Regions from separate parts of the Paenibacillus sp. FSL P2-0089 genome, predicted to be linked through region 1. Evidence: riboswitches for the same ligand, from Rfam matches in the RefSeq annotation. Region 1 holds a riboswitch; the other holds the start of a gene.
The links. Region 1 has a riboswitch for glycine ahead of gcvT (glycine cleavage system aminomethyltransferase GcvT). Riboswitches for the same ligand answer to the same signal wherever they lie in the genome.
Positions count from the first base shown of each region.

Region 2: it holds a riboswitch for glycine, as region 1 does, so the genes downstream of both, NST69_RS30305 (amino acid permease) here and gcvT (glycine cleavage system aminomethyltransferase GcvT) in region 1, are expected to answer to the same signal.

Region 1 is NZ_CP152006.1:6,647,906-6,657,057, forward strand. It holds gene uvrA (excinuclease ABC subunit UvrA) at 1-1,286, opposite strand, end outside; gene uvrB (excinuclease ABC subunit UvrB) at 1,818-3,809, opposite strand; gene NST69_RS28330 (flagellar motor protein) at 3,991-4,782, shown strand; gene NST69_RS28335 (flagellar motor protein MotB) at 4,779-5,675, shown strand; gene gcvH (glycine cleavage system protein GcvH) at 5,774-6,166, opposite strand; glycine riboswitch at 6,351-6,448, shown strand; gene gcvT (glycine cleavage system aminomethyltransferase GcvT) at 6,634-7,758, shown strand; gene gcvPA (aminomethyl-transferring glycine dehydrogenase subunit GcvPA) at 7,755-9,107, shown strand; gene gcvPB (aminomethyl-transferring glycine dehydrogenase subunit GcvPB) at 9,104-9,152, shown strand, end outside.
Region 2 is NZ_CP152006.1:7,116,618-7,125,769, reverse strand. It holds gene NST69_RS30330 (histidine kinase) at 1-989, opposite strand, end outside; gene NST69_RS30325 (ABC transporter substrate-binding protein) at 1,178-2,773, opposite strand; gene NST69_RS30320 (carbohydrate ABC transporter permease) at 2,844-3,758, opposite strand; gene NST69_RS30315 (ABC transporter permease subunit) at 3,774-4,751, opposite strand; gene NST69_RS30310 (DUF5643 domain-containing protein) at 4,948-5,904, shown strand; glycine riboswitch at 6,068-6,147, shown strand; gene NST69_RS30305 (amino acid permease) at 6,291-7,667, shown strand; gene NST69_RS30300 (YafY family protein) at 7,702-8,649, shown strand; gene NST69_RS30295 (DinB family protein) at 8,744-9,152, shown strand, end outside.

The DNA.
Region 1 (9,152 bases):
GCAACATTCTGCTCATTGATGGTCACCGCCAGAATCTCTTTCTTGAGCCGTTTGCCCTTGCAGGAATGGCAGGGCTTGGCGCTCATGAAGCCTTCAATGAACTCACGGATTCCTTCGGAGGCTGTATCGCGGTACCGGCGCTCCAGATTCGGAATAATGCCCTCAAAAGCAACCAGGGCGTCTTTGCGCTGGCCGAAGTCGTTCTCATATCGGAAACGGATCTTCTCGCTGCCTGTTCCGTGCAGCAGCTTGTTCATATGCTCCGGCGACAGGCTGCTTACCGGTACATTCTGCGGAATCTTGAAATGCTCGCACACCGATTTCAGGAACTGCGGATAGTAGTTCGAGGTACTGCCTGTCCAGGCCAGGAAAGCTCCTTCTTCAATGGACTTCTCCATATCCGGGATCAGCAGATCGGGATCGACTACCATATTCATCCCCAGCCCGTCACACTCAGGGCAGGCTCCGAATGGGCTGTTGAAGGAGAACATGCGCGGCGCCAGCTCTTCTATGCTGAATCCGCAGACCGGACAAGCAAAGCTTGCACTGAACAGCAGCTCTTCCTGGCCCATCACATCAACGAGAATCTGACCACCGGACAGCTTCAGCGCGGTCTCCAGGGAATCGGTAAGCCGGGTCTCAATATCATCCTTAATTACAATCCGGTCAACGACAACCTCAATCGTATGCTTTTTATTCTTCTCCAGTACAATATCTTCCGTCACTTCGCGCAGTTCACCATCCACACGTACACGGACGAAGCCTTGCTTCGAGATATCTGTGAACAGGCCCTTATGCTCACCCTTCCGGCCGGAAATGACCGGGGCCAGAATCTGCAGACGGGTCTTCTCCGGGTATTGCATGATCCGGTCCACCATCTGTTCAACGGTCTGCGAAGTGATCTCTATGCCATGATCCGGACAATGCGGATGGCCGATCCGGGCAAAGAGCAGCCGCAGATAGTCATAGATCTCGGTAACCGTCCCTACTGTGGAACGCGGGTTACGGCTAGTCGTCTTCTGGTCAATTGATATGGCCGGGGAGAGTCCGTCGATGGAATCTACGTCCGGCTTCTCCATCTGGCCCAGGAACTGGCGCGCATAGGCAGACAACGACTCGACATACCGGCGTTGACCCTCGGCGTAGATGGTATCGAAGGCCAGGGAGGATTTGCCCGAACCACTCAGTCCCGTCAGCACGACAAAGCGGTCACGCGGAATCGTTACGTCGATGTTCTTGAGGTTATGGGCCCTCGCGCCCTTGATTACTATACTTTCATGTGCCAACGGTACCTCTCCTTTAAGAGAAAATTAAAATTCAAAACATTTTGGAAAAATATTTTCGATCCCTCCCAAACCCTCCCTTCCAAGGGAGGGCCCCAAGGGTTGCACCCTCTGGACACCCGCAAACTTGGCGGAAGGAATTAGGCGGGTGGATGGACGACTACTGGGGCATTAGGCCCGCTAACCCCTACGGGGCCGCTATACTTACAGAGCAGGGTACGGCTCGCTTCCGCTTGCCGCAGACGCTGTCCCTTCGGGATTCGCGCTAAGGGCTTAACTGCACACTCTCCCTGCGGGATACGTGCTTAGGGCTTGAGTGCACGCTGTCCCTCGGGGATTCGCGCTAAAGCTTAACGGCACGCTGTCCCTCCGGGATTCGCGCTAAAGCTTAAGTGCGGGAATGTTCCTACGGAATGCGCAAAAGACTTCAACAGCGGGCTGTCCCTTCGGGATACGCAAGGGCGTGACCCCTCTATCTTCAAAAGGAACGGCCTAAATAGCGCCGTTCCCTGGATCGTTAACTTCTCGGCCGGGTTACTCTGCCCGCAGCTCAAGCAAGGCATCGCGCAGCTCGGCGGCGCGCTCGAATTGCAGGTTCTTGGCGGCGTCCTTCATCTCGGCCTCCAGACGCTGCATCAGGCTCTGCTTGTCTTTCTTGTTCAGCTTGCCGCCGACACCAGTGAGGTAATCGGCCTTGGACTCGGCCACCTTGGTCGCCTCGATGATATCGCGCACCTTCTTGTTGATGGTCGTCGGGGTAATCCCGTGCTTCTCATTATGGGCGATCTGAATCTCACGGCGGCGCTGGGTCTCGCTCATGGCCTTCTCCATGGAGTCCGTAATGCGGTCCCCGTACATAATGACCCGGCCCTCCGAGTTACGGGCGGCACGGCCGATCGTCTGGATCAGCGAACGCTCGGAACGGAGGAAGCCTTCCTTGTCAGCATCCAGAATCGCGACTAGCGACACCTCCGGCAGGTCAAGACCCTCTCTGAGCAGGTTAATACCGACCAATACGTGGAAGGTGCCCAGACGGAGATCACGCAGAATCGCCATCCGCTCCAGCGTCTTGATATCGGAGTGCATATAGCGTACCTTGATGCCAATCTCCTTGAAGTAGTCCGTCAGGTCCTCAGACATCTTCTTCGTAAGGGTGGTAACGAGAACACGCTCATCGCGTTCTACCCGGTCACGGATTTCATTGATCAGATCATCGATCTGCCCTTCGGTAGGGCGCACTTCAATGATCGGATCAAGCAGACCGGTAGGACGGATGATCTGCTGGACCATCGTATCGCAATGCTCCATCTCATAAGGTCCAGGTGTTGCGGACACGTATACAATCTGGCTCACCTTGTCTTCGAATTCCTCGAATTGCAGCGGACGGTTATCCAGTGCAGACGGCAGGCGGAACCCGTGTTCTACAAGGACTGTCTTACGCGCACGGTCACCGTTATACATCGCCCGGATCTGCGGCAGCGTCACATGAGACTCGTCAATCACAATCAGCATGTCATCCGGGAAATAGTCCATCAATGTATAAGGAGTCGCTCCCGGCTCCCGGAAGGTAAGCGGACCGGAATAGTTCTCGATCCCTGAACAGAAGCCGACTTCCTTCATCATCTCGATATCATAACGGGTCCGCTGCTCCAGCCGCTGGGCCTCCAGCAGCTTGCCTGCTTCACGGAGCACAGCCAGCCGCTCCTCCAGCTCACGCTCAATATTGACCAGCGCTACACGCATGGTCTCTTCCTGGGTAACGAAGTGAGACGCCGGAAAAATCGCGATATGATCGCGTTCGCCGATCAGCTCGCCTGTCAGAACATCAATCTCCGTAATCCGTTCGATCTCGTCTCCGAATAGCTCCACCCGGATCGCATGCTCGCCCTGGGATGCCGGGAAGATCTCAACGACATCTCCGCGCACACGGAACGTACCGCGCACGAAATTAATATCATTGCGCTGATACTGGATATCTACAAGCCGGCTCAGAATCTGATTGCGCGGCTTCTCCATCCCTACACGCAGCGAGAGCAGCAGGCTTCCGTATTCCTGCGGCGAACCTAGACCATAAATACAGGACACACTCGCCACGATAATGACGTCACGGCGTTCGAACAGCGAGCTTGTTGCCGAGTGGCGGAGCTTGTCGATTTCTTCATTTATGCTGGAGTCTTTCTCAATGTAGGTATCGGAGGAAGGGATGTACGCCTCTGGCTGGTAGTAATCGTAGTAACTGACGAAGTAATCCACGGAATTGCTCGGAAAAAATTCTTTGAACTCACTCGCCAGCTGCGCAGCAAGCGTCTTGTTGTGCGCAATAACCAGCGTGGGGCGGTTCAACTTGGAAATCACTTGTGCGATGGTAAAGGTCTTGCCTGTACCTGTCGCTCCCAGCAGCGTCTGGTGCTTCTTGCCCTGCCGGATGCCGTCCAATAACTCTTCTATGGCATGAGGCTGATCGCCCTGGGGTGTATACTCGGACTCCAGTGCAAAAGTCTTCGTACTGACGACAATATCACTCATTTGCCCGTCTCCCCTCTATCGTCTAGAATATATGAATATATTATAATTTTAACCCTAATCATCCTTCATCCATACCAAGCTGAAAAATATGGAAGATAGGAATGCACGTTCCCGTTTATTATACAGCGTTGCCCAGACTGTTGCAAACCATAATATATAGAAATTTAAGGAGCCTGAATTTATGGATTTCATTACAATACTCGGCCTGCTGGCCGGAATTGCCGCTATGATCGGCGGTTTTCTGTGGGAGGGCGGCAGCCTGTCCGGCCTGCTGCAGCCCAATGCTGCCCTGATCGTATTCGGCGGCACCCTTGCGGCTGTACTCATCAGCTTCCCGGCGTCCAAGCTCCGCAGCATTCCGGCGGCGCTCCGCCTGGCTTTTGGCAGACAACGGGATACCAGCCGGGAACAAGCCGAAGAATTGATTGCTATGGCTGCACTAACGCGGCGCGGCGGTGTTCTCGCCCTGGAGAAACGGGCAGAGGAACATCCCGATCCTTTCACCCGTGAAGGCCTGTTTCTGATTGTCGACGGCAATGACCCGGATCAGGTCCGGCAGATCCTGGAGCTTGGAATGGATGCCAAGGAGCTGAAATATGAAGGCTATGCCAAAATATTCGAAGCCGCCGGCGGCTATGCACCGACCATGGGGATTATCGGTACCGTTATGGGGCTGATACGGGTTCTGAGCAACTTAACGGACCCTTCCAATCTAGGCGCGTCGATTGCCGTAGCTTTTACAGCAACACTCTATGGCGTAGCCAGCGCTAATCTACTCTTTTTACCCATTGCCTCCAAAATTAAATCCCGCAGCCAAAGTGAGCTAGGCACCATGGAGATGCTGCTCGTCGGCATTCTGTCCCTGCAGAACGGGGATCACCCGCATCTGGTCCGTCAAAAGCTGGCCCCCTTCCTGGCAGACGCCCCTAAACGCAGCGCCAGCACCAGCACCAATCCGGGAGACCCGCTATGAGACAAAGAAACCGCCGGCAGCACCGCACCGCCGCAGGGAAAGAGAGCCGGGACCGCTGGATGATTACCTATGCGGATCTGATCACCCTTCTGCTTATTTTCTTCGTGATTCTGTATGCCATGAGCAGCCTCGATTCGCAGAAATATGCCATTGTCAGCGGCTCCTTATCGGATACCTTCAAGAGCGGAAGTACAGTACTGGAAGGCGGAAGCGGCGTTCTGGAGGGCAATCAGGGCATTACAGAGACTGACGTTTCGAAGGGTCATAATGAAGACGGCAGCACCGCTGACACGCCTTCGCCCACAGACTCTGGGGATGCGAACGGACTCAATGGACACAGGGCAGATACACCCGCAGCCGGACAAGAAGGAGATGGGGCTGGACACCAGCCGTCTGCGCGTGAGCTTGCTTTTCGTGAACAGGAGGCGAAGCTGGCTGCGCTTATGGGCGTTATCACCCAATACGTGGAGGAGAATAACCTGGGTGAGCAGATTTTTGTTGCCGATAAGCCGCAGGGCATTGCCATCACGCTCAGTGACCGCTTCCTGTTCGATGCCGGTAAGGCTGAGCTGAAATCACCTGCACTCCCTGCACTGCGCCAGCTCTCCGGCCTGTTCCGCGGCATCGGCGCCACCATCAGCATCGAAGGCCACACCGACAATGTTCTGGTAACCGCCGCTTCAGAATATACGGATAACTGGGAGCTGTCCGGCGCCCGCGCATTATCTGTGCTGCGCTTTTTCCTGGATAACGAGGGCCTTAGCCCTGATACCTTCCAGTACGCCGGTTACGCGGATACCAGACCTGCATATGATAATGCTACCGCCGAAGGCAGACAGAAGAATCGCCGGGTCGAACTCATTGTGCTGCGTCAGCTTCAGGAGACGGAATGATGTACAGACGCAAAAAGACAGACCTCTCACATTAGTAACATCTAATGTAATAAAGAGAAGTCTGCCGTATTCAGCCGCTTTCGCAAATAAGCGAAGCCTTATTCCCCAACCAGTTCCTTGTACGCAACCGCATCCAGCAGGCCGGTTACTGCCTCTGCGAACTCAGCATCAAGCTCCAGCTCAAAAATCCAACCGTCTCCGTAAGGCTGATCGTTGATCAGCTCCGGGCTGGCCTCCAGCGCATCGTTGATCTTGGTCACCTTACCGGATACGGGTGAATATAGCTCCGATACCGTCTTCACGGACTCAATACTGCCCACGCTGTCACCAGCGGAGATTGCCGCGCCGACTTCCGGGAATTCTACAAACACGATATCGCCGAGCAGATGCTGCGCATGATCCGTAATCCCTACACGTACTACGCGTCCCTCGCCCTGCTGCGCCCACTCATGCTCTTCGCTGTATAGCAGGTTGTCAAGCACTTCACTCATGTCCAAGCCGCCTCTTTTCCGTAATTGGAGTTCTAAATTTAGTTATAGCCTAAGTTATCGGCTTGCCTAATGTCAATATAACTGACAGTAAAATTAAATTTGTCAACTTTTTGACGTTTTTTGATTGACAGGGCGGAGGGTTACCCGGTTTAATGGAGTCAGTAGAAAAACATATGGTTTGCGAATGATGGCATAGGGAGAGACTGTCTCACAGGAAGACAGCGCCGAAGGAGTAAGCCCGGGATGGGTGAATCTCTCAGGCAAAAGGACCTTTGCCGGACGCATCTCTGGAGAGCATCCGGATGCCTGCGCCGCAGGCTTCACGGATCACCAACGGGGAAACCTGCGCTGCAATGCAGGGTAACTCTCAGGTACCAAGGACAGAGCGAAAGTCCATTTATGCATACGTGCATAATGGCTTTCGCCTGTCCTTTTTCGTATGTAATCAAAGCCAAGGGAGTGACGAGATGGAGTCTTTGAGAAGAACGCCTTTTTATGATCTCTATGCCGCGTATGCGGAGTCCAGATGTATTGATTTTGGCGGCTGGGAGCTGCCGGTTCAGTTCACAGGGATCGTGAAGGAGCATGAAGCCGTCCGCAATCAGGCCGGACTGTTCGATGTCTCCCACATGGGAGAATTCATGGTTACCGGAGAGGGCGCAGAAGCCTTCCTCCAGAGAATGACCACGAATGATGTCAGCCGCTTGGAAGACGGCGCGGCGCAGTATACGCTGATGCTCTATCCAAGCGGCGGAGTGGTGGACGATCTGCTCGTATACCGTCTGGGCGAGGAGCGTTACATGCTTGTCGTCAATGCGTCGAATATCGACAAGGACTTCCAGTGGCTGCAGGAGCATCTCACCGCTGAGTTCAGCGGGGTCACTCTGAACAATGTCTCGGATGAGACCCTGCTGCTTGCCTTGCAGGGACCGCTGGCTGAGACCATCCTTGCCAAAGTGACGGACGCTCCTCTAACGGAACTCAAGCCTTTTCACTTCATCGAACACGCCGAGGTCTGCGGCGTCAGCGTCCTGCTCTCCCGCTCCGGATATACCGGTGAGGATGGCTTCGAGCTGTACGCTCCTGCTGATACGGCGGCTACCCTCTGGAAGGGCCTGCTGGAAGCAGGCGCTCCGCATGGCCTGACTCCTGCCGGACTCGGCGCACGCGACACGCTGCGCTTCGAGGCCAAACTGCCGCTGTACGGCCAGGAGCTGTCGGCGGATATCACTCCACTCGAAGCCGGTGTCCAGTTCTTCGTGAAGTTGGATGCAGGCGACTTCATCGGCCGTGACGCCCTGCTGAAGCAGAAGGAAGCCGGTCTGCCCCGTCGTCTTGTGGGCCTGGAGATGATCGACCGTGGCATTCCCCGCTCCCACTATCCCGTATACGCGGATGGAGTGAAGATCGGTGAAGTAACGACAGGCACCCAGTCCCCGACCCTGAAGCGGAATCTCGGACTCGCCCTGCTGGATACTGCCTATACGGAGATCGGTACAGAGGTGTACGTAGAGATCCGCGGCAAGCAGCTCAAGGCTGCCGTCATCAAAGCCCCATTCTACAAAAGAAGCCAAGGAGTGAAGCCGCAATGAAGCACCGCTATCTGCCTATGACCGGGCAAGACCGCGCAGAAATGATGGAGACCGTAGGCATACAGTCCATCGATGAGCTGTTCGCCGATATTCCGCAGTCTGTCCGTTACCAGGGAACCCTGCCGATGTCCGGCGCCCTGGATGAGTACGCACTGCTTCGCCATATGAAGGGGCTCGCCGACAAGAATGCCGATTTCGACACCCACGCCAGCTTCCTCGGTGCCGGATTATACGATCACCACGTTCCGGTCGTCATCAACCATGTGATTTCCCGTTCGGAATTCTATACCGCCTATACCCCTTATCAGCCGGAGATCAGTCAGGGTGAGCTACAGGCGATCTTCGAATTCCAGTCCTATATCTGTGAACTGACCGGGATGAAGGTCGCCAATGCCAGTATGTATGACGGTGCAACGGCCCTGTCCGAAGCGGCTGTGCTGGCCGCAGGTGCCACCAAACGCAAGAAGCTGATTGTCTCCCGTACGGTTCACCCGGAAGCGCGTCAGGTGCTGCGTACCTCCGCCAACGCCTGGGGCCTGCAAATTGTAGAGATTGATTATGCTGACGGGGTAACTGATCTCGCCAAGCTGGCTGAAGCCATCGACAGCGATACGGCTGCCGTTCTGGTTCAGTCGCCCAACTTCTTCGGCGGTATTGAAGATCTGCGCCAGATCGAGCCGCTGATCCATGCGGTCAAGGGACTGCTCGTGGTCAGCGCGAACCCCATTGCACTTGGCGTATTGGAGTCCCCCGGACGGCTTGGCGCAGACATCGTAGTCGGCGACGCGCAGCCGCTGGGTATCGCCGCATCACTGGGTGGACCCACCTGCGGATTCTTCGCAGTGGCCGAACCGCTCATGCGCCGGATGCCGGGCCGGATCGTCGGCCAGACCGTTGACCGGAATGGCAAGCGCGGCTTCGTGCTGACGCTCCAAGCCCGCGAACAGCATATCCGCCGGGAGAAGGCGACCTCAAATATCTGCTCCAACCAGGCGCTCTTGGCGCTGTGCGCTTCCGTCTACCTGTCCGTGATGGGCAAGGAGGGCATGCGCGAGGTGGGTGAGCTGAACATCCGCAAGAGTCACTATGCCGCTGGGCGGCTGGCTGAAATCACCGGCGCTGAGCGCGTCTTCACGGCCCCGTTCTTCAATGAATTTGTCTTGAAGCTCCCGGAGGGCAGCAGTGTGAGTGCAGTGAACTCCAAGCTGCTGAAGGAAGGCTATCTGGGCGGTTATGACTTAGGCCGGGATTATCCCGAGCTGTCCGGACATATGCTGGTTGCCGTAACGGAGAAACGAAGCAAGACCGAAATTGACGAATTCGCAAGCGCACTGGAGGGCTGTGTATGAAACCGGAACAAAGTCTGATTTTTGAATTAAGCCGTCCCGGCCGCT
Region 2 (9,152 bases), 470 kb from region 1:
TTCAGCCGGTATTCCAGCTGTCCCTTCCCCAAGATGCGCATCCCGCTGGTCAATTGCTGGATAGGCTTGAACACTAGTCTGCTAAGCAGAGCCAACAGGATAACCATTACGAGGATAATGACGAAGGGAATCACCTTGATGATCTGCTGGAAGATCGGCAGCTCGTCCAGAATGGATTTCTCGTCGAGCAGGAAAAAGACATTCAGATTGGAATATTGGGATGGCTTGTCAATCAGCAGATACGAATTACCGTTACTCAGGCGAATCGAGGCATCCGCACGAGGGTTGGGCTGATTAAGCCGGCTGCGGATGAGCGCAAGATCTTCACTGGCGAACTGGCCCCAGAGTAATTTACCGTCATTGTCGATCATGCCGACCTGTCCGCTGCCCCCGGTAGACTCCAGCTGGGTCAGGGGCTGGGCCAGAGAATCGATGCTGACCAGTACCCCCATGAGAAGCCGGCCACTCTTGTCCGGCAGCACCTTGAATAACACCGGCTCTCCCCCGAGGGTCACGGTCTCCCACTTCAGGGAGGCCTGGAGATTAGGGGTCTTGAGGTGTGAAGACAGCCCGGAGGCAATCATCTCCTTCTCCTGGTAATACTCTCTCTGGCTGCTCAGGAAGAGTTCATCCCGGTCCTGATGGTAGACGAAGACACTGCGGATAATGGTGTAGTAGCTGACATCGCTGTACCACTGGTCCATTAGCTTGCGGATGGACAGATAATAATTGACGCTGTCGGGCCCGCTGTCCGAATAGAGCTCCAGCAGCATGTTTTCATTGGCCGTACGCAGCAGATAATGGCTGGTCTGCTCCAGCAGCTCATCGAGTGTACCTAAGTGCAGGGTCAACGTGTCCGAAGCGGACTTCGCAACCTTCTCCCGGACAATGTTGGTGGAATAGAGATTGGTGTAGGAGAGAAAGAGGAACAGCGGCGTGACCAGCAGCAGGACAAGGGCACTCACTTTGAATCGCAATGATAGTTTCACAGTCTTCCCCCTTATCCTTAGGTACATTTACACGCTGAGCGGCAGGAAAGGGGAAGGACGGCAGCCGTCCTTCCCCTTAGCTTAAAATATAAGAATTTGTATGTTCCACACGACAACTTATCCTTATATTTCTCGCTGAAACGGGTGCCGTCCTTGAAAGGACGGCATAGTCGTTTTCTCTTGTTTGTTTAGGATTGTTTGGCCTTCCAGGCATCGTATTGCTTCTGAACCTCGGCGCGGATCTCTTCAATGCCGTTAGCCTTAAGCTTCTTATTGTACTCCGTAAGCACCTTATCTACACCCAGGCTGCCCGTTTCCAGCAGCGGGCGGAATTCCTTGATAATGTTGCTGACCACGGAGACCTGTGTTTTGACAGCGTCGGTATTGAAGTTGAAGCCGAAGGACTTCACCTTATGGGCGCTCTCGTTATAAGCCTTGAATTTCTCCCACTTGTCGGCGCTTTCGCCTTCCCACAGATAGGTTATGGTCTGGTTACCGAACATCCATTCAATGCCCGGCGCCCAGCCGGTATCGGCACGGGTAGCAATGCCGTCAGGCAGCTTGATGAAGTTCTCTTTGCCTTCCACCTTCACATATTGCCGTCCTTCTACACCGAAGTCAATGAGATTGACCAGCACCGGGTCGGTATGCAGAAGGTTCAGCAGCATCATGGTCCGCTCGGGATCAATCGAGGTGCGTCCGATGGCCATCATGGAGTTGCTGACGCTGGCTGTACTGATCTCGGGTTCATTCCCCTTCAGCTTCACCAGCTCAATGCCGGTAGCGATGGAATCTTCCTTGTCGGAATCCGGTTTGTCTGAACCGAATTTCATCCAGGTCTTACCGGCCTTGAAAGCGTCTTCAGTACTGGTTTTGGTCGTTGCGGCATCTTTATTGATGTAGCCTTTGCTGAACCAGTCGCCGTAGAGCTTCATCCGGTAGATTGCGGTGTCGGACTCCATCGAGCTGATCACCATCTTATCAGTCTTGGTATCCAGTACGATTCCGGCAGGAGCGCCGGCCACCAGCTCATAACGGAAGTTCTCCTTCATGCTCTCTCTGGTCTTGTCGAAGTAGCCCAGGGTATCGGAGCCGCTGCCGGAGAGCCAGATCGGCGCAATAGCCGGTTCCTTCTCCTTGATCGTCTGCAGCCATGGCTCCAGATCCTCCAGCGTCTCAATCGAGTTCACATCGAAGCCGTATTTATCTACCAGATCCTTGCGGAACATAATGGTATGGCTCTCACCAATTTCCTTATTGGTAGGAATCGCATAGATTTTGCCGTCTACGGTTCCGCCGTCAAGGAAGCGGGGATCAAGGGTCTCCTTGATGCCTTGTCCATATTTGGCTAACAGATCATCCAGCGGAAGGAACGCGCCCTTGGCTACGTTATTGGCGAAGTCTGCCCAGTTGGGGGCGAAGGTCAGATCGACCTGTTCACCGGACTGGTAAGCCAGTGCCATCTTCTCGGCCCAGGAGGACCAAGGGAGTCCCTGGAAGTCAATCTCGGCGTTGATTTTCTCTTTGAGATACTTATTGATCTCATCTACAACCGCCTTGGTATCATTCTGCGGGAAATTCCCGACCGTGTACACTTTCAGCTTCCGGAACGTTGAGGTATCAGGATTCGTGCTGCCTTCCGTGCCTGCTGTTGCGGCGGCTGCTGTCGATTCTGCCTTGGACGGGGCGGATGCACCTGAATTGCCCCCGCCGCATCCGGTAATGCCCAGTATCACGGCAGTCAGAGCGGCAAGCACCGTGCCTGAGCTTCTTGTTGTTCTCATTTGTATGAACCTCCTCGAATGATAATTAGATCATATATTCTAACCGGCATTTACGCCAGAGCTAGACCGCTTAACCTTTGATTGCCCCTATAGTAAGGCCCTTGGTGAAGTACTTCTGGAAGAACGGATAGATGAACAGAATCGGACCAATCGACAGCACGACCATAGCCATCCGCAGACTTTCGGTCGGAACGGATTCCTGTACCATCAGGGCGACACCGCTGCCGGCAAGCTGGGTTTTGAAGAATTCTGCCTGGCGGATCATCTGAATCATGACGTATTGCAGGGAGAACTTGTCGGTGTCATTAATGAATAGCATGGAGTTGAACCAGTCATTCCAATACATCAGCGTAGTGAACAGACCGATCGTAGCCAGAACAGGCAGGGAGATCGGAAGCACAAGCTGGAAGAATATCCGCCATTCCGAGGCCCCGTCCAGCTTGCCGGATTCAATCATCTCCTCCGGGATCGTCTGCTGGAAGAAGGTACGGGTGATGAAGATATAGAAGGCATTGGACAGGCCGGGCAGGATCAGCGCAACCAGCGAGTCCTTCAGATCGAGATAGTTCACGTACAGCAGATAGAAGGGGACAAGCCCTCCCGAGAACAGCATGGTGATCAGCAGGTAGAAGTTGAATGTTTTTTTAAAGGGAAAATCCTTCCGGTAAAGCGGGTACGCATATAGCGCAATCAGCAGCACGGCCAGAACAGTCCCGATAATGGTAACGGTCAGGCTGACGCCATACGCCTTAACCAGTGTCTCCGAATGCTTGAACAGATATTGGTACGCGGATGCGTCGATATGATCGGGCCAGAACTTGTAACCCTGCAGCGTCAAGGCCTTCTCGTTGGTTAAGGAGATGGCGACAATGAGTAGGATCGGCAGAATACATGCCAGGCTGAAGGCGATGAAGAACACATTCAGAATAATCTGGGCGGTAGTGGAGCCTTTGGTATAAGGGTTGCTTCGGGATGCAGTAGTCATTAGAATCCTCCGTTTCTAGAAAAGCGCCGTATCGCGGTTCAGCTTGCGGGCGAGAGCGTTCGCGCCGATGACCAGGAAGAAGCCGACGACCGATTGATAGAAGTTCGCCGCTGAGGACATCCCCAGGTCGTTGAGCTGGATCAGGCCCCGGTAGACATAGGTGTCGATGACGTCCGTAGTCGAGCGCAGCGCACCGGAGTCCAGGGTCACATGGTAGAACAGCCCGAAGTCAGAGCGGAAGATGCCGCCCATGTTAAGAATCGTGAGAATGACCATGATCGGCGTGAGCAGTGGCAGGGTAATCTTGGTGATCTGCTGCCATTTGCTGGCGCCGTCCATCACCGCGGCTTCGTACAGCTCTTCGCTGATGCCGGTGATGGCTGCAAGGTAGATGACGCTGCCGATCCCGATGGAGTGCCACATTTTGGTGATCCACAGAATGTAAGGCCATGCGTTAGGATGCATATAAGCATTCACCGAGGAGTAGCCGAACAGCGGCAGAATATGCTTGACCAGGAAGCCGTACTCCGGGTGCAGGAAGGCATAGACGATGAAGCTGACCACGACCATGGACAGGAAGTTCGGCATAATCATGACGGTCTGGAAGAACTTCGAAGCCAGCTTGTTACGCACCTCATTGATCGCAATGGCCAGCGAGACCGAGAGGATGAGTCCTGAGATAATGAAGACCACATTGTACCCCACAGTGTTGATGGTCACGCGCAAGGCGTCAGAGGTGGCGAACAGGAACCGGAAGTTGTCGAGCCCGGCCCAAGGACTGCCCATAATGCCGTCAATGTAGTTGATGTTCTTGAAGGCAATGAATAATCCGAACATCGGAATATAGCAGTTGATGAAAAAGATAATCGAGGTGGGCAGCAGCATCAGCAGCAGCACCCGGTATCGCACGATATTGTGCAGCAGACGGCCGAAACGGCCCTGGGACGGTGTCGCTAGCTTGGTGTTCAAAGCTTGTGGTGCGGGATTTGCCATAAGTTCTAACCTCACTCTACTTGTTCTGGATGAATTTATTATAGTAGAGCGGATGAACCGAATTCTCTCTTGCAAATGACCCTGTTTATTCAAAAATGACTTTGTGCACGTAAGATGTTATTCTGCGCTCCTGTCACAAAATAGCAGCAGGGGAACGTTATACCTGTATATTCTTAATCAGCAAAGGAGAGAAACTATGTACACGATCAGCTTAAATACGATGAAGAAAGCAATGATAGCAACAGCAGTAACCGCTGTACTCGGAGGGACAGTTGTCGGCGGGGGATTCACTGTACCCGTAGCGGCGGCAGCCGATGTCAACAAGGCAACTAAGGCTGGCAGCGCCTTTGCGGTCAGTGACAGCACCGTGCTGAAGGCTATGGTCCAGAAAGGGCTTGCTGCTGCCCCGAATCAGACCGTGACCCAGGAAGGGGTGACCCTGACTCTAACCGATCTGATCTATGACAATAACGAGCTTGTCGCAGGTATCCGGCAGGAGGGAGGGACGGTGGGCAAGAACGGTTCTTTCATGGACCAGACCAGGAATGTGGACGTGTTGATCAATGGGAAAAAGCTGCTGTTTGATACTTCCATCATTCCCAATTTGGAAGATACGGACACGGCGTTGATCTGGCTGACCAAAGGAGCCATGAAGCAGCAAATCCCGGACAAATTCGACCTGACGCTGAAGGCATACGCCAACGGGGTGAAGGAGCCGTTTATTTTCAAAGTTCAAGTGAACAAGCTGGGGACCCTGTTAAGCCTGAAGCCGGGCGTCTCCAAGAAGAACAACAAATTCAATTATACGGTGAATTCCTTCGAGATGACCGCGTTAACGATGTCTCTGCAGGTGACCTTTAAGGGTGAAGTTCCGGCAGCGGCCAAGTCCAAGGTGAACCCGGAAAGAATGTTATATGACCTTGTGGATGAGAAGGGGAATGTGATCTCGCCGTGGGGCAAGCCGTTTGAGAAGGTTAAAACAAGCGGTACCGAGGAACAGAACTATAGTGCATTCCCAGCCGTTCCGAAGTCCATTAGCGTTAAGCCTTTTACGTATTCCAAAGATGCCAGCGGGAAGATGTTCAAAGACAAGCAGGGCCAATGGGCTAAAACTTATTATAAAGACCTGGAAACCAAAATTACGGTTAAATAACGTGCAATGAAGCAATGCAGGACACCCGGCGATGACCACGAGAGTAACAAATGATATTGACAGAAGTCTGGACTGTGCATAGAATTGAAAAATATTTACATGAAGTCAGCTTCAAATAATTGAATATTCGCAAGCTATGAAGGCTATGGATCACACTATAGCTGGAGCAGCTTCTGGAGAGACTGCGGGAGACCGCAGCGCCGAAGGGTTCACAATCTCAGGCAAAAGGACAGAAGAGTACCGGATTTGTGTTTTGCCGTGCGGATTAGCCGCTGCTGCAGACGCTTATTTGGAACCTCTTATGAACCGGGAGATTGGATGATATCCAGTCTCCTTTTTGCGTTACCCGGCAGGACAGCGTCATATACACTAAGGGGGAAACAGGTATGGCACAGACAGAGTTAAAAAGAGAGCTTGCAAACCGGCATGTCCAGCTTATCGCCATCGGAGGTACGATTGGCACAGGTTTATTCCTGGGATCGGGTAAAGCCATTCAGCAGGCCGGGCCCTCCATCATGCTCACGTATCTGATCGTGGGGATTGCCGTGTTTTTTGTGATGCGGGCGCTGGGGGAGCTGCTGCTCTCGAAGGCGGGGTATCAGTCTTTTACAGACATTGCTGAGGATTACCTGGGGCCGCGCGCGGCATTCATTACGGGCTGGACCTACTGGTTCTGCTGGATTATGACGGCGATGGCCGATGTGATTGCGGTGGGCGTCTATGTGCAGTACTGGTTCGATATTCCGCAGTGGGTACCGGCCGTGATCTGCCTGATCATTCTGCTCGGACTCAATCTGCTCACGGTCAAAAGCTTCGGCGAACTCGAATTCTGGTTTGCTCTGATCAAGGTGGTTACGATTCTGGCTCTGATTGGCCTGGGGATTGTCCTGCTGGTAACCCAGTTCAAGACAGATGCAGGCTCAGTGTCGGTCCGCAATCTCTGGGAGCACGGGGGCGTGTTCCCGAACGGGGTGAAGGGCTTCCTGTTCTCTTTTCAGATGGTGGTATTCGCCTATGTCGGCGTGGAGCTGGTGGGGGTATCGGCAGCGGAGACGGCTAATCCTGAGAAAAACATCCCGTCCGCGATCAACAAAATTCCGCTGCGCATTCTCTTCTTCTATGTCGGCGCGCTCTTCGTGCTGCTGTGCATTAATCCCTGGACCCAGCTTAGCGCAGCTGAAAGTCCGTTCGTGCGCACCTTCAGTCTGGTCGGGATTCCGGTTGCTGCGGGGATTATCAATTTCGTGGTCTTAACCTCGGCAGCCTCCGCCTGCAACAGCGGGATGTTCTCGACCAGCCGGATTCTCTACAATCTGAGCAGACGGAATCAGGCCTCGCCTCAGCTTGGCAAGCTGAACCGGAATCATGTGCCTGCGAATTCCCTATTCCTCTCCACGCTGGTGATTTCTGCCGGGGCACTGCTCAGCAAGCTTATTCCGGGTCAGGCCTTCGGCATCGTGACTACGATCAGCGCCATTTGCTTCATCTGGGTCTGGGGCGTTGTGCTGGTCTGCCATATCAAGTATAAAAGGAACCGCCCGGACTTACATGCCGCTTCCAAATTTAAAGCGCCGTTCACCCCGGTAATTAACTATGCCGTCCTGACGCTGTTCGCCGCCATTCTTGTGATCATGCTCTTTGCTGCTGAGACCCGTCCGGCTCTGCTGTTCACCCCGCTCTGGTTCATCCTGCTGTTCGTTCTGTATTCCATCAGAAGCCGTAAGGAGAAAAGTGAACAGGAAATCAGTATAATCAATACATAAACTGATTTCAGGATGAAGAGGGTGCAGCCGCCGCATGAACAAGACAGATCGCATGTTAGCCATCGTACTGGAGCTGCAGCGCAAAGGGGTCGTACGGGCAGAGGATCTGGCGTCCGTCTTCGAGACTAGCGTAAGAACCATCTACCGCGATATCCAGGCGCTTAGTGAAGCCGGAGTGCCGGTGGTAGGCGCTACGGGTCAGGGATATTCACTGGTAAAAGGGTATTTCCTCCCCCCGGTCAGCTTCACCGCCGAGGAGGCAGTGACCCTGCTGATCGGGACGGATTTCGTGGAGCAGCGGTTCGACACTCAGTATGGTAACCAGGCCTCCGCAGCAGGGAGGAAGATTGAAGCGGTTCTGCCGGAGGATGTCAAGGAGAATGCCGCCCGGCTCCGCCAGAGCATCCTGCTGCTGAATACCAGTAAAGATAAGCTGCAAGGACAGGAGAAGGAGTACATGGAGCAGATCCGACGCGCAATTATGGAGCAGCGGAAGATCGGCTTTGGGTATACAAAGGGCAGACAGGAAGCTGACGGAAGTCACCACAGTGTCCGAACCGCCTCGCCGTATGGACTTGTCTTGAACAGAGGCGCATGGACCCTGGTGGCCTGGTGCGGACTGCGGCAGGAGATCCGTCATTTCCGCTTATCCAGAATGAGTGAGCTTACCATTCTGGATGACCGGTTCGAAGCGCCTGCGGATTTCGATCTGCACGAGTACCAGCCGGAGGATGACCGCCATGTACGTGTGTGCATTTTGGTTCAGCCGGAGATCGCGGGCAAGGCGGCTGAATCCGGGAACTATTATCTGGAGGCAGTGGAGGACCGGGCAGATGGCAGGCATATGATCTTCCGTGTGCGCCAGCCCGAGGACCTGCTGCAATGGGTGCTTGGCTGGGGAGCGGGGGCGGTTGTCTTGGAGCCGGAAGCCTTGCGGAAGCTTGTGCGGGAGGAAGCGGCGAGAATGCTGGAACGCTACTGACATAACGTTGTCAGGAGAGGTTGTGTATATTCAGAACAGACCTTAAGAATAAAGGAGCTGCCTGAATATTATGAATAAGAATATGAATAAGAATATGAAGACAACAGAAGCCTTACAGCAGTTTGAGAAGACTGTCCATCACTATCTTATGGAATTAGATATCTTCAGTATGGAGCAGCTGCTGCGGCAGCCTGCCGAGGGAGAGTGGTCTCTCGGGCAGATGGTCCAGCATTTGATACAATCGGCGCTGTACATGCAGCTCCGTAATATCGATCAGTGTCTGGCCGGGAACGGGGAAGCGGCGGGGAATGAAGCAGAGATGACGCCGGAGGGTAAAGCGATTTTTGCCGGGGGCAGCTTCCCGCCTGTACGCGTTCATGTTCCGCCGTCACCGCAGTACACGCCGGTACAGCCGGAGAGCAAGGAGCAGTTGATCCAGGGTCTGCACACCGTGATGGACCGTATGCGGGAGACCCTGCCGAAGCTTGCGCAGGCACCTGAGC